DNA from 3 places in the Streptomyces sp. NEAU-YJ-81 genome. Region 3 is predicted to be linked to each of the others. Evidence: riboswitches for the same ligand, from Rfam matches in the RefSeq annotation. Region 3 holds a riboswitch; each other region holds the start of a gene.
The links. A riboswitch is a leader RNA that binds a small molecule or an ion and turns the genes downstream of it on or off. The one in region 3 is predicted to bind S-adenosylmethionine.
Positions count from the first base shown of each region.

Region 1 (4,922 bases), on a different contig from region 3:
AGACCACCGGGACCTCCTTGGCCACCAGGTTCATCCCGTCCCGGATGGGGTTGACCAGCGCCACGTCCGCCAGTCGGTAGGCCGCCAGCGACCGTGCGAAGTCGTCCTTCACATGCAGGGCGACCGGGGTCCAGCCCTCCGTGCCGTACTCGGCGTTGATCTCGTCCGCGAGCCGCCGCACCCGCTCGGTGTAGTCGCGGTAGACCGAGAGGTCCTGGCGGGAGGGGTAGGCGAAGGCCACATGCACCACGCGCTCCCGCCACTCGGGGTGGGTCTCCAGCAGCCGCCGGTAGGCCAGCAGCCCGCGCACGATGTTCTTGGACAGCTCGGTGCGGTCCACCCGGACGATCGACTTCCGGTCCGGCCCGATCTGCGCCCGCAGATTGCTCAGCCGTTCGTCCACATCGGCCTGCCGCGACCGCTGCCGCAGGAAGTCCGCGTCCGCGCCCAGGCCGTGGACGCCCAGTCGGGTCTCCCGCCCCTCGAAGCGCACGGCCGTCGGCGGGCCGTCGCCGTTGCCGTCACCGTCACCGTCGCCGTCCCGGACGATCTCCGCGCCCAGCACGGCCGCGCAGCAGTCGGCGAAGGCGCCGGCCCAGCGCTCGGTGAGGAACGCGGCGCGGTCGCCGCCGAGGATGCCCCGCAGCACACCCGCCGCGACGTCGTCCGGCAGCAGCCGGTAGTAGTCCGGCGGGGCCCAGGGGGTGTGCGAGAAGTGACCGATCCGCAGGTCGGGGCGCCGCTCGCGGAGCATCGCGGGCACCAGCGCCAGGTGGTAGTCCTGCACCAGGACGACGGCCTCGTCCACCGCTTCCTCGGCGAGCGCGTCCGCGAAGGCCGCGTTATAGGTCTCGTAAGCCGCCCACTGGTCGGCGAACTCCGCGTCGAAGACCGGCTCGACCGGGGTCTGGTAGAGCAGATGGTGGATGAACCACAGCACCGAATTGGCGATGCCGTTGTACGCGGCGGCGAAGACATCCGGCGCGATGTCGAGCATCCGCACCTGCTGGCCGCCGGTGTCACCGGGGTTCAGATGGTTTTCCCCGGCGCGCCGGGCCGCCTCGCGATCACCCTCCCCGAGCGCCGCGCACACCCACACCGCGTTCGCGTCCGGGCCGATGGCGCTGAGGCCGGAGACCAGCCCGCCACCGCCGCGCCGGGCGGTGAGCGAGCCGTCCTCGCCCAGGGTGTACGAGACCGGACCACGGTTGGACGCGACCAGGATCGGGGCGGTGCGCGGAACTGCCATGTCGCGAGCCTAGCCAGCCGCGACCCCGCGCAAACGTACGTACGGTTTCTTGCCCCGTAGGCGGTATGGGGCGGCCTGTTTCCGCCCCGTAGGGGCTATCGCCTGATGCCGGGGTCCCGGGGTCATCACGCCGCGCCGCCCGGGTGCGTCACGCCGCGCGCCGCTCCGCGTACTCCGGTATCTCGATCATCGGCGGCCGCTCCTCGGTGTCCACAGCCGTGGTGCGCGGCTCGAAGCCGTTGTCGCCCCGGTCGAACTGGGTCAGCCGCGGCCGCACCAAATGGCCCCGGGCCAGCCGCAGCTGCGCGGTGCGGTAGATCGCGGCCGCCATCCGGCCGAGCGCCAGCCCGTCCTGGTGGCGGTGTTTGCGCACCCCGATGTCCACCTGGCCGAGCGCGTCGAGACCCACCGTGTGCAGCGCGTCGACCAGCAGCCCCAGCTCGACCCCGTAGCCGACCGGGAAGGGCAGCCGCTCCAGCAGCGTGCGGCGCGCCGCGTACTCACCGCCCAGCGGCTGGACGAATCCGGCCAGCAGGGGCCAGTGCAGATTCAGCAGCGGGCGGGCGACCAGCTCGGTGACCCGGCCGCCCTGGCCCGCCAGCTCGCCGAGTGGGCGGTCGTACATGCCCTTCACGAGCTGCAGCGTGGGGTCGGTCAGCAGCGGACCGACGATCCCCGAGACGAAGCGCGGATCGAATTCCCGCAGGTCGGCGTCGATGAAGCAGATGATGTCGCCGCTCGTGGCCAGCAGGGACCGCCACAGCACCTCGCCCTTGCCGGGCAGCGCGGGCAGCCGGGGGAGCAGCGAGTCGCGGGGGACGACGGTGGCGCCCGCCGCCGCGGCGACCTCGGCGGTGCGGTCCGTCGAGCCGGAGTCCAGCACCACCAGCTCGTCCACCAGCGGCGCCGCCTCGCCCATCAGCTCCCGGCGGATTGTCGCGGCGATCTCGCCGACCGTGGCCTCCTCGTTCAGGGCGGGCAGGACCACGCTCAGGGTCGTCGCCGAGCCCCGCTTCGCGTCCAGCAGGCGGTCCAGCGGCCGGTCGTCGGCCGACCAGGAGCGGTGCTTCAGCCAGCGCTCCACCTCATCCAGCACCTGTGTCTCTCCCTGCCGTGGTCGCTGTGATCCATCTCGCGCATCGGACGGCTAGCTCAACCATCCGGGCCGTCGGTTACAGTCTTGAACAACGCGCATGGCCGTCGTATGTCGGGGTCGACCTCGGTGTTTACCGAGGAAGCCCGTGATGATGCCGTGCTGACAAACGCCCGGGTCCGCCCGGTGCCATACCGCTCATCCAGAGGGGCAGAGGGAACGGCCCGTTGAAGCCCCGGCAACCCTCCAGCTGATCTCGCATTCCGCAGCGAGGCTCCCAGCTCGGGAAGGTGCCAATTCCGTCTCGTGGCGAAATGCGTCGCGAGGAAGATGAGGAGAAAGGGCCTCGCCATCCATGGCTGTGCAGTCAGTAGAAAGCTCAACCACTTCCTCCACCTCCGACGCCTCCGGTGCCTTCGGTCCCGCCATCGCATTGTCCTGCCGGGAGTGCGGTGAGCGGTTCGATCTGGGCCCGATCTTCGCGTGTGAGGTCTGTTTCGGGCCGCTTGAGGTCGCGTACGAGCTGCCGGCCGGCGACCCGGAGGAGCTGCGCCGGCGCATCGAGGCCGGTCCGAACAGCATCTGGCGCTATGCCCCGCTGCTGCCCGTCCCGGCGGACGTGGCGGACCTGCCCAGCCTGCACCCCGGTTTCACCCAGTTGGTCAAGGCCGACAACCTCGCCCGTGAGCTCGGCGTCACCGGTGAGCTGCACATCAAGGACGACTCCGGGAACCCCACCCACTCCTTCAAGGACCGGGTCGTCGCCATCGCCGTCCAGGCCGCCCGCACCTTCGGCTTCACCACCCTCTCCTGCTCCTCCACCGGCAACCTCGCCGGCGCGGTCGGCGCCGCCGCCGCCCGTGCGGGATTCCGCTCCTGCGTCTTCATCCCGCACGACCTGGAGGCGGGCAAGGTCGTCATGGCCGCGGTCTACGGCGGTGAGCTGGTCGGCATCGAGGGCACCTACGACGACGTCAACCGCTTCTGCAGCGAGCTGATCGGCGACCCGGTGGGCGAGGGCTGGGGCTTCGTCAACGTCAACCTGCGGCCGTACTACGGCGAGGGCTCCAAGACCCTCGCGTACGAGATCTGCGAGCAGCTCGGCTGGCGGCTGCCGGACCAGATCGTCATCCCGATCGCCTCCGGCTCCCAGCTAACCAAGATCGACAAGGGGCTGAAGGAGCTGATCGCGATCGGTCTGGTCGAGGACAAGCCCTACAAGATCTTCGGCGCCCAGGCCGAGGGCTGCTCCCCGGTCTCCGCCGCCTTCAAGGCCGGCCATGACGTCGTCCGGCCGCAGAAGCCGCAGACCATCGCCAAGTCGCTGGCCATCGGCAACCCCGCGGACGGCCCGTACGTCCTGGACATCGCCCGCCGTACGGGCGGCGCGGTGGAGGACGTGAACGACGAGCAGATCGTCGACGCGATCAAGCTGCTCGCCCGCACCGAGGGGATCTTCGCGGAGACCGCGGGCGGGGTGACCGTCGGCGTGACCAAGAAGCTGATCGAGGACGGTCTGCTCGACCCGTCCCTGACGACCGTCGTGCTCAACACCGGCGACGGCCTCAAGACCCTCGACGCGGTGGCCCCCACCACGGGTCCCTCCGCCATCATCCGCCCCACCCTTGACTCGTTCCGAGAGGCTGGTCTCGCATGAGCGTCAACGTCCGAATCCCGACCATCCTGCGCACCTACACCGCCGGTCAGGCCGAGGTCCCCGCCGAGGGCGCGACCCTCGCCGAGGTCCTGGCGGACCTGGAGAAGAACCACCAGGGCATCGCGGCCCGCGTGCTGGACGACACCGGCAAGCTCCGCCGCTTCGTCAACGTCTACGTCAATGACGATGACGTCCGCTTCGCCGATGGCCTGGCCACGGCTACCCCGGACGGTGCCGGGATCTCGATCATCCCGGCGGTCGCGGGCGGCTGCTGACCCCGCGTCCACCCTCCTCACCTTTGGCATCGCCCCGTCCGGGGACAACCGGACGGGGCGATTCCGTGTGTGGAATCGCGATACAGTTGCCCGGAATCCCCGATGGCCCCCGGGCCGGAACCACATATGAGAACTCGTCAAGTTGTGCGTAAAGTGTGAGCGCGAATTGTCGGGTTGGTTCCCTATGTCCCGCCCGGCTTGCCCGAACTTCACATAAATTCTCACTTTTAACCGTTCGGCCGTGCCCAGAATTCTCGTCCGATTGACCTGTTGCAGAGGGCGTTGGGACGGATACATTCAGCGGCGGTCGACGCGTTCCGGCGCACACCCCCCACATCCGGGGGGTGAGGTCTGACCCGGGTCCGCGGAGTGCGGTCCTGCGCAAGGGCCAGCAATAGGGGAGTTAGGAATGGCTCAGGGCACCGTCAAGTGGTTCAACGCGGAGAAGGGGTACGGCTTCATCGCGGTCGACGGTGGTGCGGACGTGTTCGTCCACTACAGCGCGATCCAGATGGACGGGTACCGCACCCTCGAGGAAGGCCAGCGGGTCGAGTTCGAGATCTCGCAGGGTCAGAAGGGCCCGCAGGCCGACATGGTCCGCGTGGCCGTAGGCTGACGCGCCGACGCGACGCAGCTGAACAGTACAGT
Region 1 is NZ_JAGFNO010000001.1:977,185-982,106, forward strand. Features, by position in the region: gene J5X86_RS04290 (trehalose-6-phosphate synthase) at 1-1,249, opposite strand, end outside; gene J5X86_RS04295 (glucosyl-3-phosphoglycerate synthase) at 1,398-2,345, opposite strand; SAM riboswitch class I at 2,538-2,679, shown strand; gene thrC (threonine synthase) at 2,698-3,999, shown strand; gene J5X86_RS04305 (MoaD/ThiS family protein) at 3,996-4,274, shown strand; gene J5X86_RS04310 (cold-shock protein) at 4,684-4,890, shown strand.
Region 1: it holds a riboswitch for S-adenosylmethionine, as region 3 does, so the genes downstream of both, thrC (threonine synthase) here and J5X86_RS24465 (glutathione S-transferase C-terminal domain-containing protein) in region 3, are expected to answer to the same signal.

Region 2 (4,922 bases), on a different contig from region 3:
CTACCTGGTCACGGGCTATCTGGCGCTGCTCGGCTACGCCGCCGCGCACGCCGACTCCGCCCAGACCCTGGTGGGCGCCTCCGGGTCTATTTCCGGGGTGCTCGGCGCCTTCTTGTGGCTGTTTCCCCGGGCCAGGGTGACCAGTCTCTTTCCGTTTCTGTTCTTTCTGCCGCTGCGCTTCCCGGCCTGGGCGGTGCTGATCTTCTGGGTGGCCCTCCAGTGGCTGGCCGCCCGGCAGGCCGACGACCGCCCCGGCGTCGCCTATCTCGCCCATCTCGTGGGCTTCACCCTCGGCTTTCTCTACGCGTGGGGCCGGTTCGGGCGGACGACTAGAGTGGGCGGCGCAGCCAGGGCCAGTGAGGGAGAAAGCCAGCCGTGATCACTTCGATCGTGCTCATCAAGACCAGCGTGGACCGGATTCCGGAGACCGCCGAGAAGATCGCCGCGCTGGAGAACGTGAGCGAGGTCTACTCGGTCACCGGCGCACACGATCTGATCGCGATGGTCCGGGTGGCCCGGCACGACGACCTCGCGGACATCATCACCGGCCAGATCAGCAAGCTGCCGGGGGTGGCCTCGACCGAGACGCACATCGCCTTCCGGACGTACTCGCAGCACGACCTCGAGGCGGCGTTCGCGATCGGCCTGGACGGCTAGGGTCCTTCCCACGGAGATCCGCCAGAAGGGCCCTAGCGCCACGCCCTCGGCGCTTCGGCCCCGGCACCCCCGGGGCCCAGCGGCTCCCTCAGCCCCGCCGCCTCCGGGCCCAGGGGCTCAGCCGCGGTCCGGGACGCAGCGGCCGTCCTCGGTGCGGTAGCTCCACCGGGCACCCTCGCGCACCAGCTCCTTCACGGCGCCCACGAACCGCTCGACATGCTCGTCCGGGGTGCCCGCCCCGAAGCTGACCCGGATCGCGTTCAGCGAACGCTCCCCCGGCGCGGCCTCCGGCGCGCCGCATTCGCCCGGCTCGTCGGGCTCGCTGTCCAGCAGGGTGCGGACCAGCGGATGCGCGCAGAAGAGCCCGTCGCGTACGCCGATGCCGTACTCCGCGGAGAGCGCCGCCGCGAAGTGGGAGCTGTTCCAGCCCTCCACCACGAACGACAGCACGCCGACCCGGGGGGCGTCGTCGCCGAACAGCGAGAGCACCCGCACCTCGGGCACCTCGGCCAGCCCCGCCCGCACCTTCTCGATCAGCTCCCGCTCACGGGCGACCAGGCCCTCGAAACCGGCCTCGGCCAGCGCCCTGCACGCCGACGCGATCGCGTAGACGCCGATGACGTTCGGCGAGCCCGCCTCGTGCCGGGCGGCGGTGGTGTGCCACTCGACGTCGACGCCCCCGTCGTCCCTGCGCGTCACCTTACGGCTGGCACCACCGCCCGCCAGATACGGCTGGGCCGCCCGCAGCCAGTCCGCGCGCCCGGCCAGCACACCGGCGCCGAAGGGGGCGTACAGCTTGTGCCCGGAGAAGGCCACCCAGTCGACGTCCGCCTCCGCGATGTCCACGGGGTGGTGGGGGGCGAGCTGCGCGGCGTCCAGGACGATACGGGCGCCGTGTGCGTGCGCGGCCGCGGCCAGCTCCCGCACCGGCCACAGCTCACCGGTCACATTGGACGCGCCGGTCACACAGACCAACGCCGGGCCCTCGGCGCGCCCCGCGAGCGCCTTCTCCAGCGTCTCCACCGCCTGCCGCGGGGAGCGCGGGGCGCTGAGGTAGCGGACGGTGACGTCCTCCCGCTGCTCCCACGGCAGCAGCGAGGCGTGGTGCTCGGTCTCGAAGACGAAGACCTCGGTGCCCCGCGGCGCCACGGCGGCCAGAAGGTTGAGCGAATCGGTGGTGGAGCGGGTGAAGACGACCTGGTCGTCCTCGCGGCAGCCGAGGAAGGCGGCGACGTCCTTACGGCTGTTCTCGAAGAGGTCGGTGGAGAGCTGCGAGAGGTAGCCCGCCCCGCGGTGCACGCTGCCGTAGTAGGGCGCGTAGGCGGCGATGTCGTCCCAGACCCGCCGCAGCGCGGGGGCGCTGGCGGCGTAGTCGAGCGCCGCGTAGGTCACCTCGCCCCCGGTGACCAGGGGCACCAGGACATCGCTGCCCAGCACGGGCAGCGGCTCACAGGCGGCGACGGAGGAATCGGCGGAAGCGGCAGCGGAGGCGGCGGAAGCGGTGGCAGCAGGGCGCGCGGACATGGCGAAGTCTCCCGGGAGGGTCGAAGGCGTGAGAATGCGTAACGCGCACAAAGACGGCGGTAAGCCGGCCGTCAGGGCGCGGAAAGTCGCTCGACGCACGGCCACACCGCACGGAGCACAGGAGGGGAAACGGGCCGCTCGGCCCTAGCGCATTCGCTGCATCACGGAAGAACTCCCTCGACCACCAGGACCCCTAGTGCGAGGGGTCCGCGCTTGCCGCCGGCCTCGCTGCCTGGCGGCCTGGTCATCACCCGGGGCACCCCGCCACGGACGGAGGGTTGCCGGACAGCGGGCCGGGGCCGTAGTCGCTGTCACTCGTGACCTGGCCAGGAGTATGCCATGCCGTACGACGGCGCCCATACCCTGTCCGCATCCCGGACAAGGCACGGACAGAACATGGGCACCGTAAGGGTTCCGCCTAGGCGTGGGTGGCCCGTACCCACCGCTCCAGGACGTCGCGCGCCGCGCCCGAGTCGATGGACTCGGCGGCCCGCGCGACACCCGCCGCGATCCGCTCCGCCAGGGGCTTGTCCCCCGGCTCCGGCTCGAGCGCCACCAGCGCCGACGCCGAGTTCAGCAGCACCGCGTCCCGGACCGGGCCCCGCTCGCCCGCCAGCAGCCGGCGGGCCACATCGGCGTTGTACGAGGCGTCCGCGCCGCGCAGGGCCTCCATGGGGGCCCGCTCGATGCCCACGTCCCGCGGGTCGAGGGTCTCCTGGCGCACGGCGCCGCCCCGGACCTCCCACACCTGGGAGGTCGTGGTCACGGTGAGCTCGTCCAGCCCGTCGTCGCCGCGGACGACCAGCGCGGAGGAGCCCCGCTCGGCCAGCACCCCGGCGATGATGGGCGCCATCCGGGCGTCCGCGACCCCGGTCGCCTGGCACTTCACCCGCGCCGGGTTGGTCAGCGGGCCGAGCAGGTTGAACGGGGTGGCGACGCCCAGCTCGCGGCGGGCCGAGGCGACATGCCGCAGCGACGGGTGGAACTTCACCGCGAAGCAGAAGGTGATCCCCGCCTCCTCCGCGACCTCGACCACCCGCTCCGGGGTGATGTCCAGGTTGACGCCGAGCTTCTCCAGCACGTCGGAGGCGCCGCTGGCGGAGGAAGAGGCGCGGTTGCCGTGCTTGACGACCCGCGCGCCGGTACCGGCGACGACCAGCGCGGACATGGTGGAGATATTGACGGTCCTGGCGCGGTCGCCGCCGGTGCCGACGATGTCCACGGTCGCCCCGGGCACCTCGATCACCTTGGCGTGCTCGTACATGGCCCGCACCAGCCCGGCCACCTCGGAGACCGTCTCGCCCTTGGCGCGCAGCGCGATCGCGAAACCGGCGATCTGGGCGTCGGTGGCCTCGCCCCGCATGATCCGGTCCATGGCCCACGCGGTGTCGTCGGCGTCGAGGTCCCGGCCGGCGATCAGCGAGCTCAGTACGTCCGGCCAGGTGCGGGCCGTCGCGGTGCTGTCGCCTCCGGCGGGGGTCACAACGTCCATGGTCCGCTCCTGGATCCGTGGGGGTGGGCAGGGAAGGGGCCGCGCACGTCAGCGGCCCGCCGCCAGCCTATCGGCAGCACGACCAGGGCCCCGGCCGGACCGTGTGGTCCGGGCCGGGGCCCTGGTCTGTGGCGTCAGCTGACGTGCGAGAGCGGTACGGCGGAGATCAGTGGTGGCCGTGGCCGCTGGTGATCTCGTGGTACTCCTCGCGGGTCGGCTTCGGAATGACGTTGTCCTCGCCGTAGTAGCCCTTGGAGAGCTTCGAACGGACCCGCTGCGCGGGCGTTACCTTCCGCTTGACCCCGTTCTCGTCGGTCTCGGGGCCGATCTCGTAGGGCTCGGGCTGCTCGTGCTGGGTCAGCATGTGCAGCTGCTCCTGCGCGAGCGGCTCATGGACCTCGACGAACTCACCGTGCGGCAGCCGCTTGATGATGCCGGTCTCACGGCCGTGCAGCACCTTGTCGCGGTCGCGCCGCTGGAGGCCGAGACAGATCCGCTTGGTGGCGATGAACGCCAGGACCGGGCCGGCGAAGAAGCCGATCCGCACGAACCACGTGATCGAGTTGATCGAGAGGTGGAAGTGGGTGGCCCACAGGTCGTTACCGCCACCGATCAGCATCACGAAGTACGCGGTCAGCCAGGCGACACCGAAGGCCGTACGGGTCGGGGCGTTGCGCGGGCGGTCCAGGATGTGGTGCTCGCGCTTGTCGCCGGTGATCCAGGTCTCGATGAACGGGTAGAGCCCGATCGCGAAGAGGACCAGCGGGAAGAGCACGATCGGGATGAACACGCCCAGGACGAGCGTATGACCCCAGGCGGTGATCTCCCAGCCGGGCATCACGCGGACCAGACCCTCGGCGAAGCCCATATACCAGTCGGGCTGGGCACCGGTGGACACCTGGTCGGGCCGGTAGGGACCGATGGTCCACACCGGGTTGATGGTCGCGACCGCGGAGAGGACCGCGATCACACCGAAGACCAGGAAGAAGAAGCCGCCCGCCTTGGCCATGTAGACCGGCAGCAGGGGCATGCCGACGACGTTCTTCTCGGTCTTTCCGGCCCCGGGGTACTGCGTGTGCTTGTGGTAGAAGACCAGGATCAGGTGCGCCACCAGCAGGCCGAGCATGATGCCCGGCAGCAGCAGGACGTGGACCGGGTAGAGCCTCGGGATGAGGTCCATCCCGGGGAACTCGCCGCCGAAGACGAACATCGAGATGTAGGTGCCGACCACCGGGATCGACAGGAACAC
Region 2 is NZ_JAGFNO010000034.1:15,490-20,411, reverse strand. Features, by position in the region: gene J5X86_RS42235 (rhomboid family intramembrane serine protease) at 1-379, shown strand, start outside; gene J5X86_RS42230 (Lrp/AsnC family transcriptional regulator) at 376-657, shown strand; gene J5X86_RS42225 (aminotransferase class V-fold PLP-dependent enzyme) at 775-2,181, opposite strand; SAM riboswitch class IV at 2,386-2,504, opposite strand; gene trpD (anthranilate phosphoribosyltransferase) at 2,600-3,673, opposite strand; gene J5X86_RS42215 (cytochrome bc complex cytochrome b subunit) at 3,840-4,922, opposite strand, start outside.
Region 2: it holds a riboswitch for S-adenosylmethionine, as region 3 does, so the genes downstream of both, J5X86_RS42225 (aminotransferase class V-fold PLP-dependent enzyme) here and J5X86_RS24465 (glutathione S-transferase C-terminal domain-containing protein) in region 3, are expected to answer to the same signal.

Region 3 (4,922 bases):
GGTCGACGTCGGCTTCGGTGGCGGCGAGCCAGATGCCCTGGAGTTTGCGCTGGTCCTCGTAGCCGAGGCGGTGGCCGTCGTCGAGGTCGAAGGCGACGCGCTCGAACCGGCCGCCCGGTTCGGAGTCCGCCCCGCAGACCAGCCGCCCGGTCATGCCGAAGTGCACCACGACCGTGGGCCCGTCGGTGGGGGCGATCAGCCACTTGCCGTGGCGGCGCGGTGCGGCGAAGCGGCGGCCCTTGAGATCGCGCTTCAGCCGCTGCGCGGTCACCCCGTGCAGCACCCCCGCGTCGGCGACCTCCGCCCGCTCGACGCGGTGGCCCTGGGCGCAGGAGGCCAGCGTTCGCCGGAACCCCTCGACATCCGGTAGCTCGGGCATAGCGTCAGGCTACGCCCGGGGTCTCCGTCGCGCGTTACAGAGAACCACTCCTTTGGCGGCTTTCATCGGATAAGGTCCAAGTTATGCGATTCATGCGCTTCGCCCCGGGGGCGAGCGGTCGCAGCCATACGCTGTTCGCGGTCACACGGTGTCTGCCGTTCCTGGACCTGGCGGCGGTGCTCAGCATTGAGCTCTCCCCCGCGCACACCGTCTACACCGGCCCCCTGCTCTCCCCGGCGCCGGCGCTGGCGGCGGTGACCATGGGGCCGTTCGGCACCGGCGGGGTGGCGCTGCTCGCCATGGCGGTGAGTGCGATCACCGCCACCCACAACAACGTCTGGGGCAGCGAGATGGTGTACGCGAATCTGCTGGCCCTGCTGGTGGTGGCGCTCGCGAGCGTGGCGACCAGCGCGGTGCGGGTGCGCCGGGACCGCGAGCTGGCCCATGTCCGCCGGATCGCCGAGGTGTCCCAGAACGTGGTGCTGCGGCCGCTGCCCGCCCGGATCGGTGTCGTGAACACCGCCAGCGTCTATATGGCGGCCGAGCGCGACGCGCAGATCGGCGGGGACCTCTACGAGGCGATGTGCACCCGCTACGGAGTGCGGCTGATCGTCGGCGATGTGCGGGGAAAGGGGCTGGCCGCGGTGCGGTCCGCCGCGGCCGTGGTGGGCGCCTTCCGGGAGGCGGTGCACTACGAGCAGGACCTGGCCGAGGTGATGCACCGCTGTGCGGCCGCGCTGGCGCGCGAGTACCAGCTGCTGGACCGCTCCCAGCTCCAGGACCCGCAGGAGCTGGAGGAGCAGTTCGTCACCGTGCTCCTCGCCCAGGTGTCGGACGAGTCGGTCGAGCTGATCAACCGCGGGCATCCGCCGCCCCTGGTGATGCGCGAGCACAAGGTGCGCTCCCTGGACCCGGCGCGCCCGCTGCCGCCGCTCGGCCTTGAGGAGTTCCTCAGCCCTCCCCCGATCTGCGTCGAGACCTTTCCGTTCCTGTCCGGTGACCGGCTGTTGCTGCACACCGACGGCGTGGTCGAGGCCCGCAACCAGTACAACGAGTTCTTTCCGCTGCACCGGACCATGGAGACGCTGGACGGCGCCACCCCGGGCGAGTACCTGGACCGGCTGCGCCACGCCCTGGTCCGGCATGCCGAGGGACGGCTGGCGGACGACGCGGCCATGGTCCTCATCGAGCGGGCCACCGGCGGCGCGCGGCGGCCGTTCCGCTGAGCGGGCATCCACCGTGCCGTCGGCCCGCGTTGGCCATCCCGGCATGGGTTGACGCCCTCGCGGAGCGCGACGACACTGTCAGGGACGGTCACGATTGTCAGTGCCCACCGTGCGGAATCCCCGCTCAGGTGGGTCATCGGCCCCGGCTCGCTGACAGGCAACCCTTCTCCCGCGACGGGGTGCCCCCGGGTGACGACCAGGTTCCGTCGGTGTGGACGGGACAAGCGCGGTCTCGCTGCTTCGCGAGCCCCCGATGATGGGATCGGTGAGATGCCCAGGACCGACAGCGACGAGGACTGCGCCCGTCGGCGTCCCCGGCCGTGGTCCCCGCTCCGCCGTCGCCACCTCCTGACCAGGCGTCTGCACATCGATCTGCTGCGCATCTGCAGCGCCGCCAGTCCAGCCGGCTGAATCGACGCGGTCACCGAGCGCGGCCCAGCGCGCCGGGGTCCGGTGTGTCCCGGCACCGTCCCGGCGAACGCCCCGCGCGGGCTTCCCTTCCGTTGCGCCATCGGCGCCGCCCAGACCGGCGGGCCGGGGCTCCGTCCTTGCCTTGGAGAGCCATGTCCGAGACGTTTCCGGTCAGTTCAGGTCCTGCCGCTCTTCTCGACCCCGACCCCTGCTCGCCCCGCCCCCGGATCGCCCCGCCCACTCCGCCGCACCGCTTCCGCAGCCGCATCGGCGTCGACCTCGCCGGTGGCTTCTATCCGGTGCCGCATCGCTACCGGCTCTATCTCTCCGCGAGCTGTCCCCTCTCGCTGCGCGTCTCCATCACCCTCGATCTGCTCGGGCTGCGGGACACCGTCGCCACCACCCTCGTCGGACTCCCGGACGACACCCCCGAAGCGTTCGCCGCACTGCGCGGGGCCTACGAGGCCACCTGGCACCGCTACGGCGGACCGGTGGACGCGCCCGCGCTGTGCGACGGCTGGACCGGACGTGTCGTCAGCAACCACACGCCCGACATCCTGCGCGACCTCGCCGGCCACCTGAGCGACCACAGCGGACCCGGACGTCCCCGGCTGCGCCCGGCGCCCCGCGCCGCGGACATCGACGCCCTCCGCGAACTCCTCGACGACGACATCACCCACGCGGCGCGGCAGGCCGGGACGGCGCGCGAGGCGGAGTGCCGGGACGCCGCGCTGGAGCGGCTGCTGACCGCCCTCGGCCGGCTCGACCGCAGGCTCGCGGCCGCGCCATACGCACTGGGAGACGAGCTGACCGCCGCCGATGTGGACCTGTGGGTGGCCCTCGTCCAGCTCGACACCGAGCACCGGCTCCGCCTGGACGCCGACGCCGCCCAGCGGGTCTCCCGCCATGGGCGGCTGCGCGCCTATGTGCGGCGGCTGCACGCCCATCCGGCCTTTCACACCGCGATTCCGGAGGCCCTCCAGGACGACGTGTCCTGAGCTCGCGCCCAGGACCAGGCGCCCTGCCCGGCGGCTCCGCTCAGGGCAGGGCGGCCCGGGCGTCGCCGAACTCGTCCATCGCCCCGGCCACGATGGCCTCCAGCCGGGCGTGGTGGGCGCCACGCCAGTAGACCCGCTCGCAGACCGTGCAGCGGGCGAAGACCTCGTACGTACGCCGGGTGCCGTGCTGGAGCAGCTCCCGGACCGACTCCTTGTCGGCGTCCTCCAGCGGGCCGTTGCAGGCGGTACAGCGGGTCCAGGGCGCGAGGCTCGGGGTGAACCGGCCGAGGACGTCCCGCAGTTGCTCATCGGGGCGGTCGCTGTAGACATACGCCCCGGCCCACAGCTCACGGCGGCGCAGCAGCCCCCGGTCGCGGGAGAGCAGCACCCGGCGCTGGGCGGCGGAGCGCGCGGCGAGCTCGGGGTCGCCGATGTCCTCGCTCTCGTACGCGGCGTCCACGCCCAGCAGCCGCAGCCGGCGCGCGAGCGTGCCCAGGTGCACATCGAGCAGAAAGCGCAGCGGGGCGCCCGGCACCCGCTGCGGGCGGACGACCGGATGGACCTCCACGGTCTCCCCCGCGCCCGGCACATGCGAGACGGGGGTCTCCTCGCCGTTCACCACCAGCCGGCCGACCTCGGTGAGCGGGACCCCGAGCGACTCGACGACATGGCCGAGGGTGGAGACGCCGTCGGTGACCACGGCCGTCCAGGGGCGGCGCCGCTCCTGGACGGCGAAGAATCGCAGTTCAGGGGCGAGACTGAGGTGGATCTCGGGTCCGTTCACACCGCCAGCATGCCAGGCGCGCCCGGCCCGGGGCGACGGCGTTTCGGGTCCGGCCCCGGGCTTGACGATCATGGAAGCGACCACCGGCGGGAGGCGTCGCGCCAGGGTTCGCGGGCCACTCCCGCGTGATCGTCGGCCGGGGCGTCAGTCCGCCGGTGGGGCCGCTTTGGCCCGGTCGCGCCGCCGCTTGCGGCGCCATGCCACCATCCGCAGATACTCCTCGTACAGCACCCGGCCCAGCAACGCACCGCCGAAGACCACGTATCCGACGCCGACCAGCCAGGACTGGACGACCAGGACGGTGCCGACCGGGCCGTAGGAGACGGCGTTGGAGGCGATCAGCGGGGAGAACACCAGCTGGGAGAAGACCCGCAGCCCCAGCAGCCCGACGCCGGTGGCCAGCGCGCCGGGCAGCAGGGCGCCCCAGCTGATCCGCCCGCCGAGCAGCAGCCGCTGCGACCACCAGAAGAACAGCACTGTGCCCAGCACCGCCACCAGCACCCGCGAGATGCCGGGCTCCAGATGGGCGGAGAGCAGCAGATAGCAGATCAGCACCACGAACCACACCAGATGGCGCCAGGCGGTGTGCCAGCGGCCGGCCGGAAGCTCCCACACCTTCTCGTAGCCGACCTGCAGCACCGTGCCGAAGCGCAGGCTGAAGACGGCCAGCGTCGCCAGACCGAAGGCGGTGGTGGACTCCAGCGCCTGCTTGGGCGGGGCGAACAGCTCCTGCACCTCGTCCCGCGAGGTCGAGGAGAGCCCGAGGCCCTCGGCCAGCCACTGGGCGAAACCGAGCCGGTCCACCGGATCGGCCGCCGCGACCACGATCAGCAGGGGCACCAGGGTGAGAAAGCCCAGGGCGGCGAAGCCCATCGCGCGGTGCAGCAGCTCGAAATCACTGCCCCGCCGCCATCCGCGTCCGATCGCGGACCGGTGGAACGCGTCCTCCAGCCGCCGCCACCACCTGGGCCCCCGGGAGCCGGACGCGGACCGATGCTCGGACATACACCCACTCCCCTACCGGCGCCACCGGCTCAGCCCCCGGCAGGCGGGAACGCGCGCCGGGCGGCGCGCGCGCCGCGGGCCCCCCTCGGCAGGGGTGTCGGTCAGTACGGGTACGGGTG
Region 3 is NZ_JAGFNO010000011.1:217,849-222,770, forward strand. Features, by position in the region: gene J5X86_RS24455 (Fpg/Nei family DNA glycosylase) at 1-379, opposite strand, end outside; gene J5X86_RS24460 (PP2C family protein-serine/threonine phosphatase) at 463-1,605, shown strand; SAM riboswitch class IV at 1,692-1,838, shown strand; gene J5X86_RS24465 (glutathione S-transferase C-terminal domain-containing protein) at 2,169-3,014, shown strand; gene J5X86_RS24470 (Mut7-C ubiquitin/RNAse domain-containing protein) at 3,055-3,798, opposite strand; gene J5X86_RS24475 (ribonuclease BN) at 3,943-4,803, opposite strand.